4 regions of the Planococcus lenghuensis genome follow, and region 1 is predicted to be linked to each of the others. Evidence: riboswitches for the same ligand, from Rfam matches in the RefSeq annotation. Region 1 holds a riboswitch; each other region holds the start of a gene.
The links. Region 1 has a riboswitch for S-adenosylmethionine ahead of B0X71_RS15965 (methionine ABC transporter ATP-binding protein). Riboswitches for the same ligand answer to the same signal wherever they lie in the genome.

Region 1 (7,761 bases):
TAACCGGTCAGCGAATTGAACGCTCGTGAGCCCTTCCGGAACCGGGAGCCAGGCAAAGAAGGACCCTTTTGGTGCATCGAAATTCCAGCCGATGCGCGCACCTTCCCGCACGAGCGTTTTCCGGCGGCGGTCATACAATGCGACTAGTTCATCGACAGGTTCCTGACTGCCGCTCAATGCGGCTGCCGCTGCATGCTGAACCGCAGGGAACAGACTGACGAATAAATGATCCTGAATCAGATTGAGCGCTTCGATAAATTGCGCGTTACCGACCGCGAAGCCGACCCGCCAGCCGGCCATATTATACGTCTTCGACAGCGTGTACAATTCGACGCCGATGTCTTTGGCGCCTTCGGACTGCAGGAAGCTCGGCGGTTTAATGCCGTCAAAGCCGATTGCGCCATAAGCGAAATCGTGCACGACACCGATGTCGTGCTTCTTCGCGTATGCGACTGTGTCATTAAAGAACGACTGGGTGGCAGTCGCGCCGGTCGGGTTGTTCGGATAATTGAGATACAGCAGCTTTGCCTGATCACTGATGGATTCAGGAACGGTGCTGTAGTCGGGAAGGAAATTATTTTCCCCGGTCAGCGGCATTGTTTCATATTGCACACCGGCGAGGGCGGTGCCCGACAGGTAATCCGGATAACCCGGATCCGGCAGCAGCATCAGCTCGCCTTCATTCATAAGGCATAGCGGAAGCTCGACCAGTCCGATCTTCGTGCCGAACAGGACAGCCACTTCGGTGGCGGGATCAATATCAACATCGTATTCCCGCTTATAAAAGGCAGCTGCTGTTTCTTTTAATTCATCGGTGCCGCGAAACGGGGAATATTTGTGCGATTGCGGATCCGCTGCTGCGTCCTGCAGCGCTTTTACGATATGAGGCGGTGTCGGCTGATCCGGATTGCCCTGTCCAAGGTTGATGACATCCCGTCCTTCTGCGACAGCCTGCCGGACGTCTTTCGTCAGCTTGGCGAAAAATTGGGTCGGCAATTGCTGCAGCCGGTTAGAAAATTCCATATTGCTAAACCTCCATTTGTCAGAAAAGTTGCATGTGTACTCAGAATCTTATACATTTTACGTAGCATTGTCTACTGGAGGCGTATAAATTGAAAATAGCTTGCATACAAATGGATATCGTATTCGGCGAACCTGAAACGAACTTTGCGCACGTGGAAGAACGGATGCGGGAAGCGGCAGCGAACGGGGCGGACGTCATCGTGCTGCCCGAGATGTGGAATACCGGATACGCGCTGACGCAGCTTGAAGAACTCGCGGACAGAGATGGAAAGGCGGAATCTTTCCTGGCGGCGTTTGCCAAAGAGCATGGCGTTCACATCGTCGGCGGATCCGTATCGTCGAAGAAGAATCATGGATTTACAAATACCATGTACGTAGTAAACAGCAGCGGTGAAACGATTGCGGAGTATGACAAAGCGCACCTGTTCGGACTGATGGATGAGCACATCCACTTGGAATCGGGTGAGTCGGCCAATTTGTTTGAGCTGAACGGCATTCCGGCCGGCGGTGTCATCTGCTATGACCTCCGATTCCCGGAATGGCTCCGGCGCCATGCGCTCGAAGGAGCGAAAGTGCTGTTCGTACCGGCGGAATGGCCGGCGCCACGCATTGATCACTGGCGCATTCTGCTGCAGGCGCGGGCAATCGAGAACCAATGCTTCATTGTGGCGGTGAATCGGGTCGGCAGTGATCCGGCCAACGAATTCGGCGGTCACTCGATGGTCATTGCCCCGTGGGGTGACGTGCGGATGGAACTCGGGACCGAAGAAGAAATCGGCTATGCGGATATCACATTGGACGAAGTGGACGAAGTGCGCGGGCGGATTCCGGTGTTTGATGACCGGCGGGAATGGATTTATTCGAGTATTTTGAAAAAGTGATTGACACTGCGGAAAAAAGTGAGTAAGATAATCAACAATTGCATACGATCTTATCGAGAGAGACCGAGGGACAGGCCCTGTGACGTCCGGCAACCCCCAGCAATGGGAAGGTGCCAAATCCTACAGAATGCATCCGCATTCTGAGAGATAAGTCGAGAACTTAACCGTTTCGATGCCTCTTTCTTGATTAAAAGAAAGGGGCATCTTTTATTTTTGGGGTGAAATTATGATTGAGATTGAACAACTGACGAAAACATATAAAACGAAATATGGAACCGTGACTGGTGTGGACAATGTTTCCCTGACGGTCGGGGAAGGGGAAATCTTCGGGATCGTCGGGTATTCCGGCGCCGGGAAGAGTTCACTCATCCGCTGCATCAATTTACTGGAACGTCCCACTTCAGGTGTGATCCGGATTGGCGGGACCGATTTGACGAAACTGGGCAGCGGCCAATTGCGGAAATCCCGACTGAAAATCGGAATGATCTTCCAGCATTTTTATTTGATCAGCCAAAAAACGGTCTACGACAACGTTGCATTCGCACTCCGGGCTGCGGGTACACCGGCAAAAAAGATCCGGCCCCGGGTTGAGGAATTGCTGGAGATGGTCGGTCTGGCAGATAAACGGGATGTTTTTCCGGGTCAGCTGAGCGGCGGCCAGAAGCAGCGGGTGGGAATTGCCCGGGCGCTCGCGAATGATCCGACAGTGCTGCTGTGTGACGAAGCGACATCAGCGCTGGATCCGAATACAACGCTTTCGATTCTCCGCCTGCTGAAGGAAATTAACCGGAAGCTGAACATTACGATCGTGCTTATCACGCATGAAATGAATGTGGTGAAGGAAATTTGTGACCGGATGGCCATCATGCAAGGTGGACGTGTAATTGAAGAAGGAGCGGTCTACGATGTGTTTGCGAGTCCGCAAACAGAGCTGACCAGGGAATTCATCTCAAGTGTGGTGTCATTTGATGTGCCGGAACAGGTACTGGCCTCCGTACGGGGTACCCTCGTCCGCGTGTTGTTTAAAGGAGACGTCGCCGGAGAGGGCGTCATTGCAGACATGCTGCAGCGGCATGCGGTAAAAGGGAATTTCCTTCATGGGGCCATTGAATACATTCAAGAGAGACCGCTCGGCATCTTTATTATGGAACTCACAGGTGAACGGGGAGCGGTCACCGATGCCCTTGAGTATCTGCAGAGCCGACGGGCAGCAGTGGAGGTGATGAATCATGGGCGTTGAATGGGGACGCATTATCGAGCTGATGCCGGATATCCAGCAGGCATTTTTTGAAACGCTGATCATGATCAGTATTTCCTTCGGCGTTGCCTTCCTTATCGGTTTGCCGCTCGGAATCCTGCTTTTTGCAACGGATAAAGGACTGTTCTGGGAGAACCGGTTTGCCAAGTCGGTAATTGGATTCATCGCCAATATGATCCGGTCGATTCCATTCATCATTTTGCTGGTGGCCCTGATTCCACTGACGAACCTGATTGCCGGAACGACGATCGGCCCATATGCGGCAAGCGTGTCGCTATCGGTCGCAGCCATCCCGTTTTTTGCCCGGCTTGTTGAAACATCGTTCCGGGAAATTGATAAAGGCGTTATTGAAGCCGCCATTGCGGTGGGGGCGACGCCATTCATGATTATCAAGGATGTGCTGCTGCCGGAAGCAAAACCGAGTCTGATCCAAGGGATTACGCTCACATTGATTAGCCTTATCGCATACTCTGCGATGGCAGGCGTGGTCGGAGGCGGAGGCATCGGCGACCTCGCGATCCGCTTCGGTTATTACCGGTATGACAACACCATCATGATTGTGACCGTCGTCATACTTATTGTGCTCGTTCAGCTGATTCAGCAAGCGGGCGACTGGACATCCAAAACAATCGATAAACGATAGGAGAGAATGAAAATGAAAAAATTCGGATTGGTATTGACAGCAAGCGCATTGGCCCTCGCCGCGTGTGGGGAAGAGGAAGCGGCGGAAGTTACTTCAGAAGCAGGAGTTGAAGGGGAAACGCAGGCGATCACGCTTGGTGCGACGGCCGGACCCTATAGTGACATGCTGAACAAAGCGATTGTTCCGCAGCTTGAAGAACTGGGCTATGAAGTAGATGTACGGGAATTCAGCGATTATATCCAGCCGAACATCGCACTCGACAACGGCGATTTGGATGCGAACCTGTTCCAGCACACAGTTTATCTGGAAAGCTTTGAAGAACAGCACAGCATGGACTTGTCGGCACTCATTATGGTTCCGACCGCACCAATGGGGATTTATTCGAATGTTTTTGATTCAATCGATGCCATTGAAGATGGTGCTACAATCGCCATTCCGAATGATCCGGTGAATGCAGCCCGTGCTTTCCTGATTCTTGAGGATGAAGGCCTGATCCAACTTGACCCGGAAGCGGAGACACTGACGGTATCCGAGCAGGATATCATTGAAAACACGAAGAATCTGAAATTCCAGCCAATTGATGCCGGCCAGCTGCCGCGGGCAGTGGAAGGATCTGATCTGTCAGCTGTTCCGGGAAATTATGCACTTGCTTCAGAAATGGACCTGCTGGATGCATTGGCACTTGAGAACATGCCGGATCAGTACCGTAACGTGGTCGCCGTGACAGCTGACAATGAAGACAGCGAACTCGCAGCGGATCTGGTGGAAATTGTGGAATCACCGGAATTTGAAGAAGTGATCGATGCAGAATTTGAAGGCTTCGGCAAGCCGGAGTGGATGACAGAGGAATAAACGGACGGAGAGAGGTGCAGCGATGGAAAACCTGATTGTGCAGGGAGCGCCGAATGCGTATATATGTGAAACGGGTGCTTTGAGCAGATTGGAAGCGCATTTGACCGCTCTCAACTATAAAACTGTGTTGGTCATCCATGGGAAAAAGTCGTGGGAGTCAGCCAGCCCTTATTTCCCGTCGTTTGAACAGATTGATGCTGTGTTCATCCAGTATGGCGGGGAATGTTCACTTGCGGAAATTGAACGTATCGCATTGCGTGCCGGACAGGCAGACGCCATTATCGGAATCGGAGGCGGGAAGATTTTGGATTTAGCAAAAGCGGCAGCCCGTGTTGCCGGCAAGGAAACAGTACTGATTCCGACAGTTGCTTCCAATTGTGCTGCCTGGACACCGCTCAGTGTGATTTATGATGCCGGCAAATATGTCCGGTTCGACATCCACCCCAAAAATGCATCACTGGTCCTGCTGGAACCGGATATACTTTTACGGGCACCAGAGGAGATGCTGGCGGCCGGCATTGGAGACACAATCGCCAAATGGTATGAGTCGGATGTGCAGTTTCGAAAACTGGATACCTTCACAGCTCCAGTTACAATCGCCCGGTTTGCAGCTAAACTTTGTTATGATGAACTGCTCGTGCATGGAGAAGCGGCAATGGCCGCAGCCCGGCAAAAGGAACTGAACGACAGCTTCATCAAGACAGCTGAAACGATCATCATGACAGCGGGAATGGTTGGCGGGTTCAGTGATCCGTCCCGGATCGTTGCGGCAGCACACGCTATTCATAACGGATTAACGGCACTTGATGAAACTCATCATGTCCAGCATGGTGCGAAAGTGGCGTACGGGATTTTGATTCAATTGGTTCTGGAAGACCGCTGGGATGAAGCGGGTAAGCTTGCCGGATACTTTCGGCAGATTGGTCTCCCGACATCGCTAAGAGATTTGGGGATTGGAACAGTGACGGAAGAATCACTGCAGCCGGTGGCGGAAAAAGCGACAGCCAAAAACGAAACCATTCATAATCTGCGGAAGGATGGAGTAACGGCTCGGGAAGTTTTGCATGCGATGCTGACATATGAAAAGTACACGGCTCTTGTCGGTTAACCAAGTCAATTCTAAAGAGAGTATGTACAGCTGGGACTCATGTTGCCTCTTCCTTTTGAATAAGAAAATCAATTATTTACAGTCAAGTCCGGGCGATTTATCGTCCGGATTTTCTTGTGGTAGAATAGCAGGAAACAGTGAAAAAGAGGGCAGATATGCATATTCGACAAATGGAACTGCAAGACAGGGAGATGTGGCTTGAAATGCGGCGACAGCTGTGGCCGCATTGCCCTGAAGAAAAACACCAAGCGGAAATCGGGGAACAGTTGAATTCGGACAATCTGACCGCATTCTTGGCAGAAAAGGATGGAGAGGCAGCCGGTTTCCTTGAAGTATCGATTCATGGAAATGCACATGGAGAAGCCGGCTGTTGCGGATATATGGAAGGCTGGTTTGTCCGGGGAGAATGCCGGGGGCAAGGGGCCGGCCGGCGATTGGCGGAAGCGGCAGAAATCTGGGCTGCCGCCAGAGGCCTGAACCGGATGGCCTCGGACTCGGAAGAAGACAACGAGCACAGCCGGCATGCTCATGCCGCGCTCGGCTACCGGGAAATCGCTGTCCGTGACGGGGAAGCAAAGTTCATCAAGGATATAAAAAGTATCGTAACCTATGGGGATGCCTTTATCGATTATTTCAGCAAAGGGACGGACAACACTGAGTTCAGCCGGCATCTCGGCGGCGCAACGGTTAACGTGGCAGCTGGTGCCGGTCGGCTTGGCCTGCCGTCCGCTTTCATTACGGTGACGGGAGACGACGGGGATTCCCGGTTTTTCCGGGAGCAACTGGAACAGGAGAATGTGAATCTGGCATTCGCTGTGTCGGTGCCTGAAAAACGGGTGAGCGGCGTTTATGTGCATCTGACGCCGGAATTCGACCGGGTCTTCGCATCTTACGAAAACGAAACGCCGGACATCCAAGTGGCACCGGCCGATTTATCAGCGGCAGCTTTCGAGACAGCCAGCGCTTTTCATTTCTGTTCCGGCACTATGTTTCAGCCGACGGCATTGGAAACGACGCGGTCCGCTGTCCGTCTTGCCAAGCAATATGGCGTCCTTTGTTCACTGGATGTCAATATCCGGCCCCTCCGATGGGACAGCGAAGACCAGTGCCGCCGGACGGTAAATGAATTTTTGCAGCAGGCGGATATCGTAAAGATGACAGTAGAAGAATTGGCGTTTTTAACCGAGACCGAGTCGATTGATGAGGGGCTTCGCCGGCTGGCGGGATTCAAGATTCCGCTGCTGTTCATTACGGACGGTGAGAATGGTACGCGTGCTGTGAGTGGCAGTGAGAGCATCCATGTACCGGTGGTGCCTGTGCCGCCGGTCGATACGACAGGTGCCGGGGATGCATTTGTGGCAGGCGTACTGCGGCATATCCACCTGTACGGACTTCCGGGAACGCGGGAGGAGATCATTCGCTGTGCCGCTTTCGGCAATAAACTCGGAGCCTTGTGCACGACGAAAAGAGGCGCATTGACGGCGATGCCGAGACTGGAAGAAGCACAGGCTTTTTTGGAAGGAGAAGTGGAATGATTCTGATCATGGGCATTGCGATTATCGTCATTATGCTGCTGACGACGGATAAGCGGGACAAGCATTTGAAAGATATCAAGGAGCAGAATGAAGAGATCATCAAACTATTGAAGGAAAGCAATTCCAAAAACGTTTGAGACAGGAGAGATGCAGATGGCAATCCATAGTTTTCACTTAAAGGCCGATTGGCCGGGCAACCGCAACGATATCGGCACCATTGAAACCGGGAATTTGAAGACGCAGATTTCTATCCCGCCGGAAATGGACGGACCCGGTGTCGGAACCAATCCGGACGAGATGCTTCTGGGCGCTGCTGCCACTTGTTACATCATCACGCTTGCAGCGATGATGGAACGCAGCAAGCTTGCCAAAGAATCATTGACGATGGAATCGGAAGGGCTTGTTGATGTGACGAACGGCATTATCACATACAAGACGATCATCCACCGGCCGCGCATTGT
Region 2 (7,467 bases), 1.4 Mb from region 1:
GTCACCGGCACCGTTTACGCGATTTTTGCCCCCTGGCTAAACCGCTCGACAATTGTAGTAAATGGCGGAAGATTCGATGCTGACTCCTGGTACTCAGTTATCGAAAAAGCAGGCGTCACTGTTTGGTATAGTGCACCAACTGCTTTTCGTATGCTTAAAGCAGAAGGCGATGACACGCGAAAGAAGTACGACCTCACTTCATTGCGCCATATTCTGAGTGTCGGGGAACCATTAAACCCCGAAGTCATTCATTGGGGTATCAATACATTAGGCGTGCGCATTCACGATACGTGGTGGATGACTGAAACTGGAGCCCAATTGATCGTCAATTTCCCTTCAGAAGTCATTAAGCCCGGTTCCATGGGGCGACCTTTTCCTGGGATAGAAGTCGGCATTCTAAGCGAGGATGGGGTGCAGCAACAAGCTGGCAATATTGGTCATTTGGCTATTAAAGCGCCTTGGCCGGCAATCATGAAAGAGGTCTGGAAAAATAAAGAAAAGTACCACTCTTATTTTCAGTTTGGAGACTGGTATCTTTCGGGTGATTTGGCGTATCAGGATGAAGAGGGCTATGTGTTCTTCCAAGGACGCAGCGACGATATGATCAACTCATCAGGAGAACGAATCGGCCCATTCGAAGTGGAGAGTAAACTGATTGAACATGAAGCGGTTGCGGAAGCTGGCGTCATCGGGAAACCGGATCCGATAAGAGGAGAAATTGTCAAAGCGTTCATTGTTTTAAACAAGGGCTATACCGATGAACCGGCATTGATAGAAGAGATCAGGAAATTTGTCCGCTATAAATTATCAGCCCATGCCGCCCCCCGGGAAATTGAAGTCCTGGAAGAGCTGCCAAAAACAAAAATCAGCGGGAAGATATTGAGAAGAGAATTGAAAGTACGGGAACAAGGGAAGTAAACAGCAGAAAAAGCGACTCTGAGAAATGAAGGACGTGTAGAAATGTCGGTTATAAGAACGGCTATTTTAGGTTTTGGTACGGTGGGAGAAGGCGTTTATCGAACCATCAAAACCCATCAGCAAGAATTGAAAGAAGTGCTGGGTGCCGAAGTTGAAGTTTCAGCTGTTCTAGTCCAAAACGAGCAGAAAGAGCGGAAGGTCGATAAAGGAATTCTGGTTACAACCAACTTTGAAGAAATTCTAAAGCTCCCACAGCTGGATATTGTATTTGAAGCAATTGTCGGTAAAGAACCCAGCTTCAGTTATTTGAAGGAAGCATTAGTAGCGGGTTGTCACATTATCACAGCGAATAAAGAAATGTTTGCCGAGCACGGTCAGGAGTTGCTTGATAGTGCCGACAGGCAAGGAGCGCGTGTGGGGTTTGAGGCGACGGTCGCTGGGGGTGTGCCGATTATCCAGATCCTGCAGCAATTACTGCGGGTGAATAACCTCGAGACAATTCAAGGAATATTGAATGGAACTTCAAACTTCATTTTGACAGAAATGCGTGATAAGCAACTGTCATTCGAAGATGCTTTAGCTCTCGCGCAAGAAAAGGGGTTTGCAGAAGCGGATTCCGGAAATGATATTCATGGGTTTGATGCTTATTATAAAACCAAGATTCTAAGCCAGGTAGCTTTTGGGGAACAGCCTGAAACCTCCTCTTTCCAAGTCGCTGGGATATCAGGCGTGACGATAGAACAGATCGAAGTCGCTGAACGCCTTGGTCTCCGGTTTAAGCATGTTACAGAACTGAAACGAGAAAAAGGACAAGTGCAAGCTTCAGTTCAGCCGGTCCTTGTTTCCCCCTCCCATCCTTTTTACCATGTGGAGGGCGTCGACAATGCAGTCAATGTAACAACGGATCTTGTAGGAAGTCTTACTTTGCAGGGGCCGGGTGCAGGTATGCTTCCTACAGCAAGTGCCATGGTCGAGGATTTGGTTCACGTATGGCACCGGCCTCTGTTGAAATTCGGTAAACAGCAAGAAAAGGAGCACCTTGAGACACGTCAGCAAGACGGGAATGCTTCCTACTGGTTAGTGAGCAATCTCCGGGAGAAATCATTCCTAAAAGAGCTGGACTATTATAGCGAGTATACTGGAAATATCCATGTGGTCAAAGCAAAGGAAGTGGAGTTGGAGAAACTGAAAGCTTCGGATAGAGAAGTGTTGGCCTATCCGATTGTGGCAGACCAACTATTCGAATCAAAACTTGAGCAAACAGAGGTGCATGTTTATTAGTGATAGAATGAATCACGGGCATTGTCTGAAAGCCAGTCTGAATTTGGATGAGCCGAAAACTTAGTAAACCTATAAGCTAAATAAACTTATCGGATCAAACCCATTGACAGAATGATTCAGCAATATTATGATTAGTTCAAATTTAATAATCTTATCGAGAGAAGCCGAGGGACTGGCCCGTTGACGCTTCAGCAACCTCTGACATTGTCAGAAAGGTGCTACTTCCAGCAAGAATGTTATTCTTGAGAGATAAGAGCGGGATTCGTACTCTAACGACCTTCTTTTCTCACAAGTTGAGAAAAGAAGGTCTTTTATTTTTTTAAGTGATATTCGTGAAAGCCAAAGCGATAAGCTTATTCGAGAAATAGAGAGGAAGAGATCACCATGGCAAATATCGTTATTGTATCGGGAAGTCCATCTGAATCATCCCGTTCTGAAACAGTCTTAACCTACTTAGGAAACTTGTTACAGAAGCAAGGGTTGTCCGTTAAACATCTATCCGTTCGCGATGTTCCCCAAACGGATTTGTTCACAGCTAAATATGATAGTCCTGCTATTCAGGAAATCAGTACGCTCATTCATAAAGCCGATGGCGTAGTTATTGGATCTCCTGTTTATAAGGCTGCTTACTCAGGGGTTCTGAAAGCTCTGCTGGATTTGCTCCCTCAGGATGTGCTGCAGGACACACCCGTTCTTCCCCTGATGACAGGCGGCAGTCCGAACCACCTGCTGGCCTTGGAATATTCACTGAAGCCGTTGCTGGCTACATTAAAAGGCCAAAACTTGAAGGGCGTTTATTTGGTGGATAGCCAGATCGATAAATCAAATCCTGTACAGCCGATTTTGGATAGCGATGTGCAGGACCGGCTTACAAAGCAGTTGGCCTATTTTATGAACATCATCGGAAAACAGAAAGAAACCGCGAGTTTTAAAAGGTGATCAAGGGAGGAAGAAACCATGACGAATAAACGGATTTATTTAAACGCTTTTGATATGAATTGTGCAGGGCATCAATCGCCAGGGCTATGGACGCATCCAGACGATGAATCCCATAAGTATAAAGACAGCGAATACTGGATTGAATTGGCGAAGCTTCTGGAGAAAGGCAATTTCGATGCCGTTTTTATTGCAGACGTCCTCGGCACCTATGATGTTTACAATGGTTCGCGGGATGCCGCTGTCCGGCAGGGGGCACAGTCGCCGGTCAATGATCCGCTGCTGGTCGTGCCACTGATGTCGGCTGTGACAAAGCACCTCGGTTTCGGGGTGACGGCTTCCGTTACACATGAACACCCGTATACATTCGCGCGCCGGATGTCGACACTCGATCATCTGACAAAAGGTCGCGTCGGATGGAATATCGTCACTTCCTATCTGAAAAGTGCCGCCGTCAATATCGGCAGAGAAGATCAAATCAAGCATGATGAGCGCTATGATATCGCAGAAGAGTATTTGGAAGTTGCCTATAAATTGTGGGAAGGCAGTTGGGAAGATGACGCGGTTGTCCTTGATAAAGCAAATGGCATCTATACGGATCCCGACAAGGTCCACGATATTCAGCACGAAGGGAAATATTACAAAGTACCGGGCGCTCACTTGACGGAACCATCGCCGCAGCGCACACCTGTCCTCTATCAGGCGGGGGCTTCCAAAAAAGGCGTGGCATTCGCCGGGAAGCATGCCGAATGCGTCTTTATCGGCCCTCCGAATATCGAGGCCGCCAAGCAATCTGTCGAGAAAATTCGGGCTGAAGCGGAACGGGCAGGCCGCAACCGGGATGATGTGAAAGTCCTTACGCTGCTTACGCCGATTGTCGGGAGAACAGAAGAAGAAGCGCAGGAAAAATTCAATGACTACAAAAAGCACATCAGTCACGAAGGCGCGCTCGCTTTATTCGGTGGTTGGACCGGCATTGACTTGTCCGGTTACGCGCCGGATCAGCCGCTGGAATACATTGAAAATGATGCCATCCAATCAGCGCTTGAGAATTTCACAAAAATCATCCCTGGCAAGAAGCCGACCGTGAACGATATCAAAGAATTTGTCGGCATCGGCGGACTTGGCCCATACACGATCGGCTCTCCGGAACAGATCGCCGACACGCTTGAAAAATGGGTGAATGAAGCAGGCGTGGATGGTTTTAACATCGCCTATGCCATTACACCGGGTACGTTCGAAGATTTCATCGAACTGGTCGTACCGATTCTTCAGGAACGCGGGCTCGTACGAAAAGAGTACGAAGGGAGTTCTCTCCGCGACAGTCTGTTCGGTGAAGGTGATCGCCTTCCGGATCGGCATCCAGGCAAGCGATATGCCCGTATACCAGTCACAGGAACACGTTAAGTTTTAGTACACTAAAAACATAAACCAGGAGGAATAAATCATGACAAACTATAAACCCGAAACACTTCTGCTCCACGGAGGACAAGAACCTGATCCGGTAACCGGTGCACGGGGAGTTGCCGTTCATAAAACGACTTCTTATGTATTCAAAGATACTCAACATGCACAAGACCTGTTCGGCTTAAAAGATACAGGAAATATCTATTCGCGAATCATGAACCCGACTGTGGATGTATTCGAGCAGCGGATAGCACTCCTTGAAGGCGGAACTGCGGCAGTTGGATTTGCCTCCGGCATGGCGGCTATTGCCTTTTCCATTTTAAATATTGCCGAAGCTGGCGATGAAATCGTCGCTGATTACAATTTATACGGCGGAACATATAACTTACTTGCAAACGCATTGCCGCGTTATGGCATCACCACTAAATTTGTCGATGCAACAGATCCGGAGAATTTCCGGGAAGCAGTCACTGACAAAACGAAGTTGTTCTTCGGCGAAACGATTGGCAATCCGAGCCTGAATGTTTTTGATGTGGAAAAAGTAGCGGAAATTGCGCATTCCAATGGGGTTCCATTACTGATTGATAACACATTCGCTACGCCATACGGCAGCAACCCGATTGAATTCGGTGCAGATGTGGTCATTCACTCTGCGACAAAATGGATTGGCGGCCATGGTACTACAATTGGCGGAGTCGCAGTCGATTCCGGGAAATTCAACTGGGATAATCCCCGCTTCCCGAATTACACGGAGCCGGATCTTACTTACCATGGTATCCGGTTTGGCATCGATGCGCCAGAAGCGGCATTCGCAACAAAATTGCGCGTTCAGTTACTACGGGATTTTGGTCCGACGTTAAGTGCAGACAGCGCCCATGCTTTACTGCAAGGATTGGAAACATTGCACCTTCGGCTTCCAAAGCATGCGAGCAATGCGCAGGTGGTAGCGGATTATCTGCAACAGCACCCGCAAGTGGAATGGGTGAATTTCATCGGTTTTGAAGATCATCCTTCCCATCAACTGGCGAAAAAATACTTGAAGAATAACGGATTTGGTTCCATTGTGAACTTTGGCATCAAAGGCGGCCGTGAAGCCGGACGAAAAGTGATTGATAGTGTCAATTTATGGTCGCACGTGGCGAATGTCGGGGATGCAAAATCCTTAATTATTCATCCTGCATCTACGACTCATCAGCAATTGAATGAAGAAGAGTTAAAAGCTTCAGGAGTTACAGAAGAACTGATCCGATTGTCTGTCGGGCTTGAAAATACGGACGACCTCATCAATGATCTGGAACAAGCGATTCAGGCAGCAGTTCTGGAAAACATCTAAAGGGGGTGCGACATGACCACCGTATCTATTGGATCACTCACATTGGAGTCAGGACTGATCTTGCATGAAGTGGAGTTGGCATACGAACGGTGCGGACATGAAAATGCACCGGTTATCCTTGTATGCCATGCGTTGACAGGTGACCAGTACGCTGTTGGATCAGAAGAAAATCCCGGCTGGTGGTCAGGGTTGATTGGACCGGGCAAATCGGTGGATACAGAGGTTTTTCAAGTGATCACCTTTAATGTTCTCGGCGGATGTAACGGATCCACAGGGCCTTTATCGATTAACCCTGAGACAGGAGAGCCATACAAAGGCGCTTTTCCGAATCTCACAATCCGGGATATGGTCCGGGCCGAATATGCAGCTTTAAAAGCATTGGGAATCAATCATTTGACGGCAGTGATCGGCGGGTCGCTTGGCGGTATGAAAACACTGGAGTGGGGGAGATTATATCCGGAATTTCTGGATGCCCTCCTTCCTTTGGCCGTCACCCCTGCATACAGCGATTATGGAGTTGCCTTCAACCATATCGGGGTCCAAGCGATTGAAAACGATCCTGATTTTAATCAGGGAGATTACAAAGAGTCCGCTGTTTTAAAAGGATTGGAATTAGCCCGGATGATGGGAATAGTTACGTACCGCAGCGGGAAGTTATTTAATAATCGCTTTCAGCGATTACAGACGGATGAACAATTCGAGATCCAATCTTATCTCGACTACCAAGGGGGAAAAATGGCGGATCGCTTTGATGCAAATTCGTACCTGATTTTACTAAAAGCAATGAATTCGCACGATCTTGAAGATTCGACAATCCAGGCCGACATTTTTTCTTTGTCTTTCACACGGGACTTGCTGTATCCGAGCGAGTTGATGATTCCCTGGCTTGAAAAGCAATCCAAGGCTTCATGGCAAGTAATTGAAACAGACTATGGCCACGACGGATTCCTAGTTGAATTTGAAAAATGGGGTCATTTCATTGAACGAAAACTAAATGATGTACTTGTTCCTCAACTCATGCGTTAAGCATGGAATTTTAGTAGCGCGTTGAAGATAAATGAAAATTTCAAAGACGAGTTAGAATTCATCGGTCTCCTCTCTTAATTCTATTCATTAAAATTTATCAATCTTAATTTAAATTCACTCCATGGATAATCAAGACGACTGGCAGTGATGGCGCTTTTCGGACTACCATCGGCTTCCCTCGCCTAAAGTCGCAGGATTCTCAAGTGGTCTCGAGACCGCCTTTCCTGTTTCATCGACCGATGCTTGGACGGTGAGCCGGCGGCTGCGCGATATCAATTCCATGAATGCAGGGCGACAGCCAAAATCGCGAAGATTCTAATTTTCCGGGAAGCCGCATTACTGGAGACCATTTTCCCCCTTTATCTAACGGGTCGTGGAAGGGACGACTACCAAGATCAATCTTCTAAAAAGACGGGGCTACGGCTATCGGAACGATGCCGACTTTTTCCTAAGAATCCGTCTGGAAACCGAGTAATCGGCTGTCATCCCCAAATTTTGGTGATGATCCTTGTTTCTTTATCATTAACTATTGACTTCTGTAATTCATAGCACTATGATAGGTATTA
Region 3 (7,761 bases), 120 kb from region 1:
ACGAGCTGTTTCTCTGCAAGTGACAGCTTGAACGCCGGTTCCCGCACGTCGATAAACTCCGAATGCAGCTCCTTGAGCGCGGCTTCTGCCCGCGCATATTGTTTCGGCTTTGAAATGAACAGTCCGCCGCCTTCTGAAAAAGTATCCAGCAGGATATTTTCCGCCACAGATAAATCCGCCACGATGGCTGTATCCACTTCCTGGTAAACTGTATAAATGCCGTGTTCTTTCGCTGCTTTCGGCGAACGGAAGTTTACGTCACTGCCGTCCAGTGTGATTGTCCCGCGGTCCTGTCCGTAGACCCCTGACAGAATTTTGATGAGCGTGCTCTTGCCTGCACCATTTACACCAAGCAGGGCATGGACTTCGCCTTTTTCCAGGTTGAATTCTGCGCCATTCAGCGCCCGCGCATTGCCGAACGTTTTTTCGATGCCATTCATTTCAAGCAAAGGGTTCGCCATTGCTGTCCCCTCTTTCTGAGAAAGAAGCTGCCCCCATTACTGAAGACAGCTCCACATTTATTTTTTATAGGCCTTCCAGTTCACGGAGCTCATCCGTATAACCTTGTTCGCTTGCGCCCCATCCTTCAATGTACTCGCTCAGCTGATCTGTTGTAATCTGCTCTTCCGGCAGATTTTCAGCTTCCACGAATACCGGTTCCAGGACAACTTCCGCTTCTGTTTCTTCACCGGCAAGCTTCTGGTACAAATACCTCACCTGAATGCGGCCGATGTCTTTCGGGTCCACTGCAGCCGAGGCAACCCACGGGCTGCCTTCAGTCTGCATCATCTGCAGATCTTCGTCGCTCATGTCAATTCCGTATACTTTAATATCCGTTCTGCCTGCCTGCTCAATCGCACGGACGGCGCCTTTCGCGAATTCATCCCATGAAGCCCATACAGCTGTGATGTCCCCTTCGTTCGGGTACTGCTTCAGGATCGCTTCCATCTGTGCCTGTGTATCAAGGGCCGTATTGTCTGTTGCAGCACCGAATGCCGCCACTTCGTTGATGCCTTCGTTATTGTTCATGAATTCTTCGTAAGCCACTTGGCGGCGTTCCATCGGAGCAAAACCGGCAACCCAGATTTTCACGATGTTCGCTTCACCGCCTGCATCTTCCGCTAATTTGTTAAGGGTCAGTTCAGCCATCTGCTGATCGCCCTGACGGAGTACTGTCACACCGTCGACTTCAATTCCCGTATCGAATGCGACGACCGGGATTTCAGCATCCAGCGCTTTTTCAACGCCCTGATTAAGGGCTTCTTTCGTACCGTGATCGATCAGGATTCCGTCAAACCCCTGATTAACTGCGGCATCCAGGTTCGATGCCATTTTGGCCAGGTCCCCGTCAGAAGTAAATACGGTTACTTCACCGCCGAACGCTTCCACTTGTTCTTTGACGCCTTCAATGTACTGAGCCGAGAATGTGCCGAGGTTGATCTGCATAATAAGGGCGATTTCTTTACCTACGAGCGGGTGGTCGGATACTTCAGTGGCGGCATCGGATACGGCTTCTTCTGTCACAGCGCCTTTTGGCTGGCAGCCTGCAAGCAAAAAGCCGATAACAAGCAGCGTTGCCAATACCCATAATTTCTCTTTTTTCATTTATTGTTCTCCTTTTCCGGCAGCCGCTGTAAGCAGGCCGGCAATATTTTGGTGGAAATCCGGTTCGATGACGCCTTTTTCCGTGATGATGGCGGTGATGTATTTGGAAGGCGTTACGTCGAACGCCGGGTTATACACATTCGTTCCGGCCGGTGCGACCGGCACATCACCGAAATGAGTGATTTCCTCAGCTTTGCGCTCTTCTATCGGAATATCTTTTCCGCTGTCAATTGACAAATCGAATGTTGAAACAGGAGCGGCTACATAAAATGGAATGCCGAACGTGTGAGCGAGCAATGCAAGGTTCAGTGTACCGATTTTATTCGCCGTGTCGCCATTCGCTGCAACCCGGTCGGCGCCGACAATGATCGCTTCAATGTCCTTTGCGCCAATTGTATGAGCAGCCATGCTGTCGGTGATGAGTGTTACATCGACCCCTGACTGCTGCAATTCCCATACTGTCAGCCGGGCGCCCTGATAAACCGGGCGGGTCTCGCAGGCATATACGTCAAATTTCTTCCCGCGTTCGCTGCCGAGATGGAACGGAGCAAGGGCTGTTCCGTATTTTGCAGTGGCGATCGACCCGGCGTTGCAGATTGTCATAACTCGCATCTTATTTTCCAGCAGTTCCAGGCCATGCTCTCCGATCTGCCGGCAAGCCGCCTCGTCTTCTGCCCTGATTGCTTCCGCTTCCCTGAATAACTGCTGTTTCGCATCAGCCACTGACGCTGCACACGGCAATGTGCTGAGCAGCCGTTCAAGCGCCCAAGCCAGATTGACTGCCGTCGGCCGGGAGCTTGCCAGGTAATCGGCATCCTTTCGCACATACGCTTCAAAGGCGTCAAGCTCATCTGTATCATGACTCTCCGCTGCAAGCGCTAAGCCGTAGGCAGCCGTAATACCGATCGCCGGTGCGCCCCGCACTTTCAGGGAAAGGATGGCATCAAATACTTCTTCAATGGTTGTAAGGTCGATAAATTCAATGATATGCGGCAGTTTCTGCTGATCCAAAATCGTAAGCTGCCCGTCTTTCCATTCGATGGATACCGGTACTTGCATCAGCGCAGCGCCCCGATCAGTGACAGTACGTCATCGATGGACGTAAGTTCTGCCCGCTTCAGAATGAACGCTTCACCTGTCCGCAATGCCTGCCGCTTCCGTGCAATTCGCTCTTCATCGTCTTCAATGCCGTCAAGGTCGCTGACATGTGCCAGACCGATTGTCCGGCGAATCAGCTCAGCGCCGGCAAAGCCGACGGAATCCCGGAAGATTTTTTCCAGCACGGTTTCTCTGTAACCCGTTGTATCTTTAAATGCACTTTGGTTTTCCTGTTCCCATAGCTCTGAAAACCGGGAAGAAAAGACGTCCCATGTATTCCGGATATGGTCTGTGATCACATCCCGGCCTTCTTCTCCGCGCGTGATCGACTGGAACACAAGATTCGCGAGGAAGAGGCCGACGTCAAAACCGATCGGACCATAAAATGCAAATTCCGGGTCGATGACTTTCGTTTCATCTTTGCTTGCAAAAATACTGCCTGTGTGAAGATCGCCGTGCAGCAAAGCTTCTGCTTCAGTCAGAAAGCTCTGTTTCAGTTTCGCCGCTTCCAGTTGCAATGCCTTGTTGTTCCAGATTGCTTCGGCATCAGCAGTGAGCGCTTCTTCGAAATCATTGGTTTCATTATTGAAGAAAGGATCTGTAAAAATCAGGTCTTCTGTAATTTTGCATAATTCCGGATTGGAGAATTCGGCAGCAAGCCGTTTTTTGTCGAATGGATGAAGTCCGAAATCCGAGGTATGGAACAGCGTCTGCGCCAAGTACTCGCCAATGTCATCCGACAGTTTCGGATACGTCTCACCAGCGATCAGGCCAGCCCGTGCAACGGTAAGATGCGACAGGTCTTCCATGACCGTGTATGCCAGCGCTTCGTCGGTTGCGTATACTTCCGGTACTAGATGCGGCACGTATTCCCCGTGCTTTTTCAGTGCATTTGCTTCAATCTTTGCCCGTTTCAGTGTCAGCGGCCAGCTTTCACCGACCACTTTTGCATACGGCAATGCCTGTTTAATGATAAGGCCTTTGCCGGTTTCGTCTGTTATGTGAAAGACGTAATTGAGATTGCCATCGCCGATTTCCCGGCTTGAAAGTGCCGCTCCTTTCGGAAAGAAATCTAGCTGAGCGGCAAGCTCGACTGCCGTTTGTTCTGTCAATGGGGTGTAATTCGCCGTTTCTGTAACCGCCATCTGTACTCAATCCTTCCCTGAAAAAAATAAAAGCGCCTCTTCGGAAAGAGGCGCAGAATAATCGGATTCCCGCCTCTCATCTTCTGGAAAAGTTTCTTTCCAGTGGAATTAGCACCGTGCCTTGCGGAATGGATTTGTCCATTCCGGCGCAAAATCTTAACGCGCCCCGTTTCACAACGGTATTATGGTCGGTTGCTGGGCTTCATCGGGCCATTTTACCCTCCGCCTGCTCTTGATAAGAGTGCTGATAATTTATAAAGTTATTAAAGTCTGACATGAATCCTATCATGATTCAAAATAAAGTGCAACAACTTTTCAAAGAAATAGTTCTTAATTGTCTGGCTTATTACAAAGCGGTAAATTATAGATTTATCCTTTCAGAATATCGCTTAATTTTTCGCTTTTTTTCGAGTTCCACTAATTGGACGCTGAGTTCCGCTAATTCGGCATTGAGTTCCACTAATTTAGCATTGAGTTCCACTAATTAGGCGCCGAGTTCCACCAGTTAAATGGAAGCCGCTTCCATTCAGTCAGGAATTGGTCTTCTGTTACTTCTTCAGCCAGCCGGCATCCTTGTAAGCACTATTGATGGCATCTTCGTTTTTCATTTGACAGAATTAAGATCCCATGAAATAATCAGCATAATTTCTAAAAAAACTAAATACGTTATTCTTATTCAGAGCAGGCGGAGGGACAAGCCCTACGAAGCCCGGCAACCGGTCGATTGACACGGTGCTAATTCTTGCAGCCTTCAAGCGACGGCTGACAAATAAGAAGATGGTATCCGATAACCTCTTCTTAGGAAGAGGTTTTTTATTTGTTACAGGAACTGGAGAGTGAATTTATGAGTGGATTGACAGCCCGCTATCAACTGTACGGGCGGCCTGGATCATTCGGGAAGAAAGCGGAAGGCATTGCTCTTGGTCTCACGGTCGGATCTTGGACTGACCTGCCGCAGCTTGAACAGGAACAGCTGAAGCAGCATAAAGGAACCGTGGAGTCCGTCACGGAATTCGGTGACTCCCCTCACCCGTTAAAACCGGAATTGATCCGGGCGGAAGTGGAAATCCGTTACCCGGCGGCCAATTTTTCGGCGGATCTGCCGGCGATCCTGACGACTGTGTTCGGGAAATTATCGCTCGACGGCGAAGTGAAATTGCTGGATCTTATTTTCGATGAAGAATTACTCGCCCGTTTCCCGGGTCCGCGGTTCGGCATCGAAGGAATCCGGGAAAAGCTCGGCGTCCATGACCGGCCGCTCGTCATGAGCATTTTCAAAGGTGTCATCGGCCGCGATCTCGGTTATCTTGCCGACCAGCTCCGCCAGCAGGCGCTTGGCGGCGTGGATCTCGTGAAAGATGATGAGATTTTATTCGATAACCCGCAGACCCCATTTGAAGAACGGATCGTGCGGGGGAAAGAGGTGCTGGAACAGGTGTATAAAGAAACCGGCCACCGGACATTGTACGCAGCCAATCTGACCGGCCGCACATCCGGACTCCGCGATAAGGCCCGCAAAGCACGGGAACTCGGCGCGGACGCGCTGCTGTTCAACGTCCATGCCTACGGGCTGGATGTGCTGCAGGAACTTGCGGAAGACGCGGAAGTCGGATTGCCGCTCATGGCGCATCCCGCATTCAGCGGCGCATTCACGTCTTCGCCTTTTTACGGTGTGGCGACGGAACTTGCGCTCGGCAAACTGACCCGCATTGCAGGTGCGGACTTTTCCCTGTTCCCTTCTCCTTACGGCAGTGTTGCACTTGAGAAGAACGCTGCACTGGCGCTCGGCCGGGAACTCGTATCCGACAGCCCGTTAAAACGGACATTCCCGGTTCCATCAGCCGGCATCCACCCGGGCCTCGTCCCGCTTCTGTTTGAGGATTTCGGCACCGACAGCATCATTAACGCAGGTGGCGGTGTCCATGGACATCCGGATGGCGCTGCAGGCGGCGGACGGGCGTTCCGTCAGGCCGTCGATGCCGTACTCGCCGGCACTTCGCTTGAGGAAGCGGCGGCATCCCATGACGAATTAAAAACGGCGCTCAAGTTATGGGGGTGAACAATGTGAAAAAACCAATCATTTTCTGCGATTTCGATGGAACAGTCACGGACCGCGACAATATCATGAACATCATGAAGGAATTCGCACCGCCGGAATGGGAACCGATCAAGGAAGGCATTTTAAACCAAAGCATTACAATACGTGATGGTGTAGCGGAGATGTTCTCCCTGCTGCCTTCATCAAAGAAAGATGAAATCATTTCTTATGTATTGGATGCAGCGGAAATCCGCGAAGGTTTCGCTGATTTCGTCGCTTTTGCCGACCGGGCCGATATCCCGCTGTATATTACGAGTGGCGGCATCGACTTTTTCGTCCGGCCGCTCCTCGAACCATACGGGCCGTTCGCCGGCATTTATTGCAATGAAGCGGATTTCTCTGATGATTGCATCCGCATCCGCTTTCCGCACGGCTGTGATGAACAATGCAAAAGCCAAGGCTGCGGATTATGCAAACCGACGGTCATCCGGCAGCTTTCAGATGAGGATACGTTCAGCATCGTCATCGGGGACTCGATTACGGATCTCCAGGCAGCCAAAGGCGCGGATCTTGTCATCGCCCGCGATTTCCTGATTGAGAAATGCAAAGAGCTCGGCATCCCGTATGAGCCGTTCGAAACCTTCCATGATGTGACGGACATTCTGGAGCGGAAGCTCGGTGTCCGTGTATGAGTATTGTGGAAGAGCGTTGGACGGAACTTGCAGACATCAAAGACGAACTTGCCGCCCGCGACTGGTTCATGGGCACAAGCGGCAACCTCGCCATCAAAGTGAACGATGAGCCGCTCCAATTCCTGGTCACCGCCAGCGGCAAGGACAAAAAGAAACGGACGGCGGAGGACTTCCTGCTCGTCGACGCGGACGGCCAGCCGATTGACGAAACGCAATTGAAACCATCAGCGGAAACGCTACTGCATTGCGCGGTTTATGGTCAGACGGATGCTAGCTGCAGCCTCCATGTGCACACGGTGGCGAACAACGTGATCTCTGAATTATACGGGGATGCCGGGAAAATCGGATTCAAAGGCCAGGAACTCATCAAGGCGTTCGGCCTGTGGGAAGAAGACGATGTGCTCACCATTCCCGTCATTCCGAACCCGGCGCATATTCCGACGCTGGCCGAAGAGTTCAAGCAGCACGTGAACGCTGATTTCGGTGCTGTGCTCATCCGTAACCATGGCATCACAGTCTGGGGCCGCAGCGGATTTGAAGCAGCGAAGCTGTTGGAAGCAAGCGAGTTTTTATTTCAGTATCAATTGACTTTACACCAATATAAACGATAAAAGAGAGGAAGATTCACTATGGCAATCATCAAACTCCAGGAAACAAACGAAACAATCAATGAACAGCACAACGTCGCGACGTTCCTTGCCCAGCAGGAAGTCATTTATGAGCACTGGGACATCAATAAACTTCCGGATAATCTCCGTGAAAAATTCGATTTGAATGATGAAGAAAAAGAACAGATCTTGGAAGCATTCCGTCCGGAAATCAATGACATTTCCGAGCGCCGCGGCTATAAAGCGGCAGATGTCATTTCGCTGTCGGACTCGAATCCGAAGCTCGACGAACTGCTGAAGAACTTCCAGCGCAAGCACATTCATACGGATGATGAAGTGCGTTATATCGTCAGCGGCCACGGCGTATTCATCATCCAGGGCAAAGATGAGAAATTCTTTGAAGTCCACCTGGATCCAGGCGATCTCATTTCCGTGCCGCCGAACATCACGCATTACTTCACACTCGCTGATGACCGCAAAGTCGTTGCCGTCCGCATCTTCGTAACAACTGAAGGCTGGGTGCCAGTGTATCAGGACGAACAGGAAAGCGTGCAAGGATAGTCGAATAATGGGAT
Region 4 (7,761 bases), 1.7 Mb from region 1:
TTTGCGGACAAGATTTATTCTATCATTACTCGATTCTTTATAAATATTCTGCATCGTGCTGTCTGTCGGTGCTTCTTGTCCATTTAGCTCTGCATATTTCTGGAATGGCCCATATTCATACGGATTATATTCAGTACCAAAAATCAAATCCTCATAGTAGTGAGCTGGAACTTGTCCTTCCAGATCGCCTATTGGTTCATCGCCATCTTTATATTTTGCCAAGATTACAAGAACCGGCACATCGCCTGTTGCTTCTTTATAAGCTACGTGGTTATCGCCAGCCTGTTCAAACTTCGCACCATGATTAGCGATTTTTTCAGCCGGATCTGCTTTGGATACATCCACACCAAATTCTTTCGCTTTTTGTGCAAGTTCCGGAGAAGCTCCTACATAATGAGCGAGTTCTAAATTGGGTTTTGCTTCCTGCTGCCCCGCTGCGGAATCAGTTGTCCCAGCTGTTCCTGCGAATACGGCAGTTCCGGCTAATGCTGTTACTAACGCTGTTGTCGATAAAACTTTGATCAAATTGTCCATTCCTCTCTGAGTTGCTGCTGTTGTTTTTTACTGTCTGTTTTCAAGTATATAAAGATTCTGAGTTTTTTAAATAGGTTAAAAGCACTTATTTCTGACAAATTAAATTAGTCTATTGTATTATTTTTCAGAATATAGAAAATAAAAGAGGAGAAAAATTTACATGGAATAATATTACATTATATTAAGAAACCAAGCTGTTATGCAGGTTTGCTATGTGAAATCTTTCTTATTTTCATTGATAAATTGGAAAATCCAAGCAAGAACACAATAACTTTCTTTTTACGATTTGTTTAAAAAAATCGTTTTTCCTATCTTAATAAATCTTTTCCACGTCGCTATTCTTCTTTGTCAGCAAAAGTTGCTCCCGCAAAATGCAAAAAAGCCCGGCAGGTAACAAGAAATCGTCACCTGCTGGGCTTATTCATTCAGTCAAATTCTTTCTTTTCCCATTCATCTTCCGGGATATCCAAATCTTCCCCTGAAAACCGTTCTTCTTTAAATGGATCTCCATTAATATGGAATCCGTTCTGTTCCCAAAAGCCAGGCTGATTTTCTCCAATAAATTCGATTCCGCGAATCCACTTTACACTTTTCCAGAAATAGAGGTGAGGTACGACGAACCGCAGTGGGAAGCCATGCTTTGCCGTCAATGGTTCTCCGTCGAGTGAATGTGCCAGCAGCACATCCTCACAGTCCAAATCACTCAGCGCCACATTTGCTGTATAATCGTAATCGCCATGAAGCATGAGGTATTCACTGGTCGGCGTGACGCCGATTTCCTTCAGCAAATCCTGAAACTTCACGCCCGTAAACGTATTATCAAAACGGGACCAGCGCGTTACACAGTGAATATCCCGAGTCACTGTCGTCTGTGGCATTCCGAGAATATCTTCATACGACAATATGATTTCCTCACCGCCATGTCCCCATACTTTCAGCGTCCACGTGTTCAAATCATATTCCGGAACGTCACCTTCATGGAGGACCGGGAACCGCTCTGTTAATACCTGGCCCGGCGGCAACCGATCGCCGAGTGCCGGATCGGTCACCGGAACCCGGGTGCGTTTAATGCGTTCAGCTTTATTCAATTTCATTTTTTCTCCCCCTTTTTCAACAAAATGAAAACTCTTCCCTGTCAAAAAGGAAGAGTTTCATCTGATGTCAGCTCTTCCTTATCACTCAGAACTTTCATGTTCCGCAGGATTTGGCACCATGCTATTTAAAAAATAGCGGTTGCCGGGCGTCATTGGGCCAGTCCCTCTGCCTCTCTTAATAAGGATGTGATACAGTATGTAGTTTCATGATTCGTTTTATTTTATCCGGAAACAGCTTAAGAAGCAACTTTTTCAGATACATAACATAATTTTCTAAATTCATTTGCATTTCCTTCTAACCAGTAATAAAATACTTACATATGAAAGAAATAATGAATGGAAGTCAGTTACTGCAGACGCTGGAGGCTTTATCAAATCCGTACCGGCTGAAGATCATCGCCATTCTTCACGCCGAACGGCAGTATGTCAGCCAGCTTTCCCGTGAGCTTGGCATCAGCCGTCCACTCCTTTACTTGCATCTGCAGAAATTGGAGGAAGCTGGACTGATCAATGGGTACCATGAAGTCTCCGATACAGGGAAATCGATGAAGTACTATGAACTTGAACCGTTCGATCTCCAGTTGACTGGAGAAGTGATTGAAAAACACAGGGACAGCCTCCCTGCTAAGCGAAAGGAGTAAATTGCATAAGGGAATAGCAAATCATTAAGACGTCATGCCCAAAGTTGCGGATCAAAGGAGTTGAATGGATGACGGAAAGTAATGTTATGAACACCGGAGATCTCATTTTCACATTACTGACAATTGGTTTTATGCTGATTCCGCTGATTCTCGCGGTGGCGGCGGCTGTTTATATTATCCGGCTGGTAAAGCGGACAGAACGCAGATCAGAGGAACGGCTTCAGCTCGATAAGGAAAAAAGTGCAACTCAGACGCAACAATTGGAGATGCTCCAGAGTCTGAACAGACGATTGACAACGATTGAAAAGTTTTTGAAAGATGTCCAGTAAACAGTATCCGGAAAGGGTGTTTCGATGGAAGGTTTAGTTCCGTTAGTCCCGCTCATCACGATGTTCCTGTTCACGCTTCTGCCGCTCGCTTTGCTGGTGGCGGTCATTGTATACGTCGTCCGGCTCGTGCGCCGGACAGAACGGCGGGCCGAAGAACGGCTCCAGCTTGATAAAGAGAATGCTGACATTCAGCTGCAGCAGACTCAAATGATCAGTGAATTGAATGAGCGCTTAACAGGGATTGAAAAAGTTCTGCGGGAAGTGGAATAACTGAATAATAACACACAAAAACGAGGACTCCTGTTCCTCGTTTTTGTGTGTTATAACTTCTCACCATAACGGCTGCTCTTCACTTGTCAATTCCATCGAAAAAGGCAGAAATGCAACAATCAATACGACAACTGCTGCTGCAATATAGAAATGGTCTAATAGGTTAACTTCTATTACCGACTCTGTCAGCAGCAGCACAGCCACCGGAATAATCGATAAAAATCCCATCCGGCGTCTTGAGGATGGTGTAACATACTGCTTCACGCCGCAATACCGGCATGCCTTTCCACTGATCAGAAACCAGGATTTTATAAAAGCATCGCGCCACGGCCATTTCCTGCCGCAGTTCTCACACCTCGGCATGATTTTCAACCCCTCTGATTTTGCTGTCCCGCCCGCTTTCCGGCAATCAGCTCAGTCAGCCTGAACTGTTTATCTTTATCTCTACTATATCATGGAACAAAGAAAGAGTCCGTATCACCCGATATGCGGAGGAATTGATTTGTTTCCTTTCAAAAACTCACCAGAGACAGGCGCTTCCCTTCTTTTCATTCCCCATTTCGGACATTCAGCAGGATCTTCCCTGTGCTCAATCTGTTTTCCATCAGCCGGTGTGCATCAGCCGCCTCGCGAAGGGTGAATTCATGACCGATGTTCATCTTCAGCCGGCCATCCGCCAGTAATGGGAATATCTGCGTTGCTGTCTCCTTCAATAAATACGGCCGCTTTTTTCTTGTTGTTCCAAGGCTGAACCCGAGCACTGATCGACAGCTTGCATGCAGATCATTAGTTTTAATCGTCCCTGCTCTACCCCCTGAGTTGCCAAACTGCACGAGCCGGCCATATGGAGCCAAGCATTCCAAGCTAGTTTCTGTGATTTCACCGGCAACTGAATCGAGAATAACATCGACGCCTTGTCCATTCGTAAGTTCATTTACTGCTGCCGCAAAATCCTCCTTACGGTAATTAATGATGTGATCCGCTCCATTTGCACGGACGATCTCCACCTTATCGTAACTTCCGACTGTCCCAATTACTTGACCGGCGCCAAGCAACTTCGCCAACTGGATAGCGGTCGTCCCTACACCTCCTGCAGCTGCATGAATCAACACCGATTCGCCCTGCTGCAAATCAGCGATATTGGTCAATAAGCGGTGAGATAAGAAAGAAACCGTCGGGCAAGCTGCTGCCGTATTGATATCCAAGCCATCAGGAATCGGAAAAACCAGTTGTTCTGATGCCAGTACGAATTCTGCATAAGATCCATGTTTCGGAAAAGCGATGACCCGCTGGCCAGCGCGCAACGCTTGTACATCCGCTCCGACTTTTTCAATAACTCCTGCGGCATCAAGTCCTGGAATAAAAGGAATTTGTGCCCCTTTCTTCCCATAGCGGGATTTAATATCCGCAAAGTTCACGCTGGTTTTCTCCACCCGGATCAGCACATCATGCGCTTTCACATCAGGCATATCCACTTCTGTATAATGCATAGAATCCGCGCTTCCGAATTCGGTCACCATGACTGCTTTCATGATAACATCTTCCCTTCTGTTCATTGACTGACTGCGTTTTTGCTGTCGGTCAAGACAAATACAAGTATCAAAGCTGCTTTTGTAAACAGATCAAATGCTTTTCCTTGTAAGCGAATACTTTTCACATAAAAACGTTATTAGTTTCCCTGTGCAAACTGCAGTATTGCCTGCAACACATTATTCCAATCGTGATGGATTGCCGCCGCCTGCTCTGCAGGCAGCAATACTCTCCCGCCGGATTCAAAACCGCCTTCAAAAAAGTGCCAGCAAGTGATCTTCATTTTGTAATAAACCTGATACCCGATTTTGGGATATGCGTTTTCCTCTGTCCATGAGGGATTATCCGTATGATCAACAACGACATACCCAACAATCGGCACTGCCCTGAAACATAACCCTCTTCCATGGCTTCCCGCTTAAAACAAGTTTCCGGGTCTTCCCTTCCTTCAATCCGGCCTCCTGGAATGTCCCATCCGCGGTGATCCAAGTTGACAAGCAATAGTTCCTCGCCTTGCATACACATCCCGTGCACGCTGGTGACCAGTCCGGCGTCCGGAACTTCTGCTCCCGGCACCCAGGTCAATTTCACGGTCGCTTCTCCCCATTGCACGAAAGTGCTTATCACCTGAGTATCCTCCTGTAGCGCAGTGCCCGGAAGCCGTGTTCTCCAGGCACTCCATGCATCGGCTCCTCCCTTTGCAGCTCAAATCCGCAGGCTTCGTAAAAAGGAATGCCCATCTCATTCCCTTTGCTCACAGAGACCCATTGTTCGACAGCTCCCCGGCTGATTTGATCCTGCGTAATCATTTCAAGCAGCCGGCTGCCAATGCCTTCCTGTTTTCTTGAAGGTTCCAAATAGAGAACGAACAGTTCCGCAATCCGTTCTCCAATAAAGCCCCCTTCGCCAGCTCCGAGAATCGCTCGGCCATCGTCTACTACGAACCAGCCATTCCAGCTCTGTGAGGTGTTCCGGATTTCTTCAGCGACTCGTTGTGCTGTATAGAAATCGGTGATGATTTGACTGATCGTGTTTTCAGGCAGCAGTTCCTTGTATGTATGCCAGTATCCTTCACTGCAGACTTGGATAATGCCAGCTTCATCACCCGCACGCGCTTTTCTGATTTCCATCCCCATTACCCCTTTTCATCTCATATACTTCAGCGGGATCAATTCCTCAATCTTCGTTTTCTTCAATTCTCCGTCCATTTTCAAAATCACGAAGCATTCAGGTGAGTAATCGGAGATAAGTTCCCTGCACATGCCGCATGGACTGACGACTTTCGGCTCCATCTTTCCTTCATCCGGATGCGGCTGCCGGACCGCTACGATTGTATGGAATTCGTTCTTCCCCTGAGCAATGGCATTTCCGATGGCAATCGCTTCCGCGCAGGCAGCAGTGAGCGGAAAGATATCCATCAGATGCCTTCCTTCTTCTTGTTGCCGCTCACAAAGTACCCCATCAATTCGAAAGTTTCTTCATCCGGCGCCGCTTCATACATCGCCTTAAAACGTGACACGGCTTCCTCTACCATCTTGGCATCGCCCGTCGCTTCTCCTGCATTGCGGATCAATTCCAAGTAAGTCCACGTCTCCTCCTTCGATTCGGGATAATGATGTGAATGAAGGAATACATCCGCGTCGAATGTGCTGAGGCGCGCCAATAACGATTCCACGTTGTCCCGGTCGTAGCTCCAGTCGCCGCTGTATAAATCCACCGATGTGCAATCTCCAAGAAACAGCACTTTTTCTTCCTTCACAAACACCACCACAGAATCCGGGGCATGATCTCCACCGATATGCTCGAGTACGACAGTTACACCGCCGAGGTCGATTTCCAGCCGCTCAGAAAATGTGATATCGGGAGATTGGATTGTAAGCCCGCTTCTATCCGGCATCTCTTTCTTCATCATATCGCGGCAAAAAGCAATCTCCTCACCGGTTTCCACCCGGGCATCGATTGCTTCATCGCTCCAGGACAACGTTTTTAAGTGTTCCAGCCGCTCTTTCGTCTGCTCGTGACTGATGGTTGTCAACCCCATCGTTTCCGTACCAAAGCTATGATCCCAATGCCAATGCGTCAGCGCCAAATACTTCAGTGGAGATGTTGCCGTTTCAGCAGCTTCAGCGAGAAAATCCCGTGCATGAGCTGGTGAATTGCCTGCATCTACCACTAGGCTGCATATGTCTCCTACAATCAGTCCGAGTGCCGGCCGGTCCGTCTCGTTTACCTGTTCTTTATAATAAACCCGATCTGTAATTTTCTTCAGCATGTCCATTCCTCATTTCCTGTTTGATTTCATTTTCTATATATCCCAAAAATTCGTCTACTTTCATGCTGTCCATCTCCTTATCCTTGCCACTGGCATAATTATCCGCAGCCAAGCGTACCAGTCCGTGCCACTCTTCCGGCAATTCGCCCAGTCCCCAGTCTCCCGCTTCTTTTTTTGAAGCAATCATGCGCTCCTTCACTGCCATCAGCACCCGAATGGCATTCAGCACGCTATAAACCGGATTTATCATTGGCGCTTTTCGGCAATCATCGAAGTCACTGAGAATCGCATCCACATAGTCTGGCCACGGGATTTCGGGCATTATCTTCGCGGCCGGCTCACCACAAATGCAGAATCCCCGGTGTTTCAGCACGGTCAGATGTGCAGCGAGATCCGGATCAGCAGCCGGCTGATCCGTCCGGTACCGCCATACTTCACTGAAATGGAAATCAAACGGTGATGGATGCTGCCACTTGGTCAATTGTTCTTTATTCATGACAGTTATTTCAATAGGAAGAGATTCCAGGGATCGGATCAACAAAATTTTCCGGAGTTGCTGCTTTTCATGCACTGAAAGCGGCTGTGCTGTAATAACCAGCACATCAGCATCACTCCTTGCCGGATTAAAGCCGCCCATTGCAAGTGAACCATGAATATAAAAACCGGCAAAGTTACCATTAAGCACAGTTCCTATTTCGCTCATCAATGTTCGGATAACAGCCTCTGCAGAAGGTGGAAGAAGCCGATAGTCCATCTTAAGAAAGTCATATTCGCCGCCATTGGTTTGTTGTTTAAAGACGGCTGTCTGACTGAACCCGTATTTTTCATAGAGCCGGATCGCACGCATGTTGAACGCAGCCACAGCCAGCGTTACCCGAAAGAAAGAAAAATGCGCTTTCGCAAATGCCAAGCCGGCTGCCAAAAATGAACTGCCGAGCCCTCGTCCGGTCAAATCCGGCCGCATTCCAAGACCAAGTTCAATGGTTTCGGCATCCTGGCGAGTAATACTGATAAAGCCGGCAAGCGCGCCCGCCATATATGCTGCGAAAACTATTCCTTTCCGCTCTGCGGGATCCAGAAATTCTTCCAAA

Region 2: linked by a shared signal. The riboswitch ahead of ssuE (NADPH-dependent FMN reductase) and the one ahead of B0X71_RS15965 (methionine ABC transporter ATP-binding protein) in region 1 are both predicted to bind S-adenosylmethionine.
Region 3: linked by a shared signal. The riboswitch ahead of mtnK (S-methyl-5-thioribose kinase) and the one ahead of B0X71_RS15965 (methionine ABC transporter ATP-binding protein) in region 1 are both predicted to bind S-adenosylmethionine.
Region 4: linked by a shared signal. The riboswitch ahead of B0X71_RS05590 (sulfite oxidase-like oxidoreductase) and the one ahead of B0X71_RS15965 (methionine ABC transporter ATP-binding protein) in region 1 are both predicted to bind S-adenosylmethionine.

Annotation. Positions count from the first base shown of each region.
Region 1 is NZ_CP019640.1:3,145,873-3,153,633, reverse strand. It holds gene B0X71_RS15975 (pyridoxal phosphate-dependent aminotransferase) at 1-1,023, opposite strand, end outside; gene B0X71_RS15970 (carbon-nitrogen family hydrolase) at 1,113-1,904, shown strand; SAM riboswitch class I at 1,952-2,058, shown strand; gene B0X71_RS15965 (methionine ABC transporter ATP-binding protein) at 2,131-3,144, shown strand; gene B0X71_RS15960 (methionine ABC transporter permease) at 3,134-3,805, shown strand; gene B0X71_RS15955 (MetQ/NlpA family ABC transporter substrate-binding protein) at 3,818-4,657, shown strand; gene B0X71_RS15950 (iron-containing alcohol dehydrogenase family protein) at 4,680-5,765, shown strand; gene B0X71_RS15945 (PfkB family carbohydrate kinase) at 5,921-7,300, shown strand; gene B0X71_RS21030 (hypothetical protein) at 7,297-7,437, shown strand; gene B0X71_RS15940 (OsmC family protein) at 7,454-7,761, shown strand, end outside.
Region 2 is NZ_CP019640.1:1,723,850-1,731,316, forward strand. It holds gene acsA (acetate--CoA ligase) at 1-918, shown strand, start outside; gene B0X71_RS08815 (homoserine dehydrogenase) at 961-2,199, shown strand; SAM riboswitch class I at 2,348-2,455, shown strand; gene ssuE (NADPH-dependent FMN reductase) at 2,584-3,138, shown strand; gene B0X71_RS08825 (LLM class flavin-dependent oxidoreductase) at 3,157-4,542, shown strand; gene B0X71_RS08830 (O-acetylhomoserine aminocarboxypropyltransferase/cysteine synthase family protein) at 4,583-5,875, shown strand; gene metX (homoserine O-acetyltransferase MetX) at 5,888-6,901, shown strand; gene B0X71_RS20885 (transposase) at 7,275-7,376, shown strand.
Region 3 is NZ_CP019640.1:3,264,129-3,271,889, forward strand. It holds gene B0X71_RS16515 (sugar ABC transporter ATP-binding protein) at 1-461, opposite strand, end outside; gene B0X71_RS16520 (sugar ABC transporter substrate-binding protein) at 526-1,605, opposite strand; gene mtnA (S-methyl-5-thioribose-1-phosphate isomerase) at 1,606-2,664, opposite strand; gene mtnK (S-methyl-5-thioribose kinase) at 2,664-3,848, opposite strand; SAM riboswitch class I at 3,922-4,090, opposite strand; SAM riboswitch class I at 4,518-4,624, shown strand; gene mtnW (2,3-diketo-5-methylthiopentyl-1-phosphate enolase) at 4,693-5,907, shown strand; gene B0X71_RS16540 (2-hydroxy-3-keto-5-methylthiopentenyl-1-phosphate phosphatase) at 5,913-6,578, shown strand; gene B0X71_RS16545 (methylthioribulose 1-phosphate dehydratase) at 6,575-7,189, shown strand; gene B0X71_RS16550 (1,2-dihydroxy-3-keto-5-methylthiopentene dioxygenase) at 7,208-7,747, shown strand.
Region 4 is NZ_CP019640.1:1,084,950-1,092,710, reverse strand. It holds gene B0X71_RS05595 (M6 family metalloprotease domain-containing protein) at 1-525, opposite strand, end outside; gene B0X71_RS05590 (sulfite oxidase-like oxidoreductase) at 960-1,622, opposite strand; SAM riboswitch class I at 1,704-1,813, opposite strand; gene B0X71_RS05585 (ArsR/SmtB family transcription factor) at 1,961-2,269, shown strand; gene B0X71_RS05580 (hypothetical protein) at 2,338-2,598, shown strand; gene B0X71_RS05575 (hypothetical protein) at 2,623-2,868, shown strand; gene B0X71_RS05570 (TIGR04104 family putative zinc finger protein) at 2,929-3,231, opposite strand; gene B0X71_RS05565 (quinone oxidoreductase family protein) at 3,417-4,400, opposite strand; gene B0X71_RS05560 (NUDIX hydrolase) at 4,678-5,025, opposite strand; gene B0X71_RS05555 (GNAT family N-acetyltransferase) at 5,022-5,528, opposite strand; gene B0X71_RS05550 (cytidine/deoxycytidylate deaminase family protein) at 5,544-5,816, opposite strand; gene B0X71_RS05545 (MBL fold metallo-hydrolase) at 5,816-6,670, opposite strand; gene B0X71_RS21355 (GNAT family N-acetyltransferase) at 6,636-7,761, opposite strand, start outside.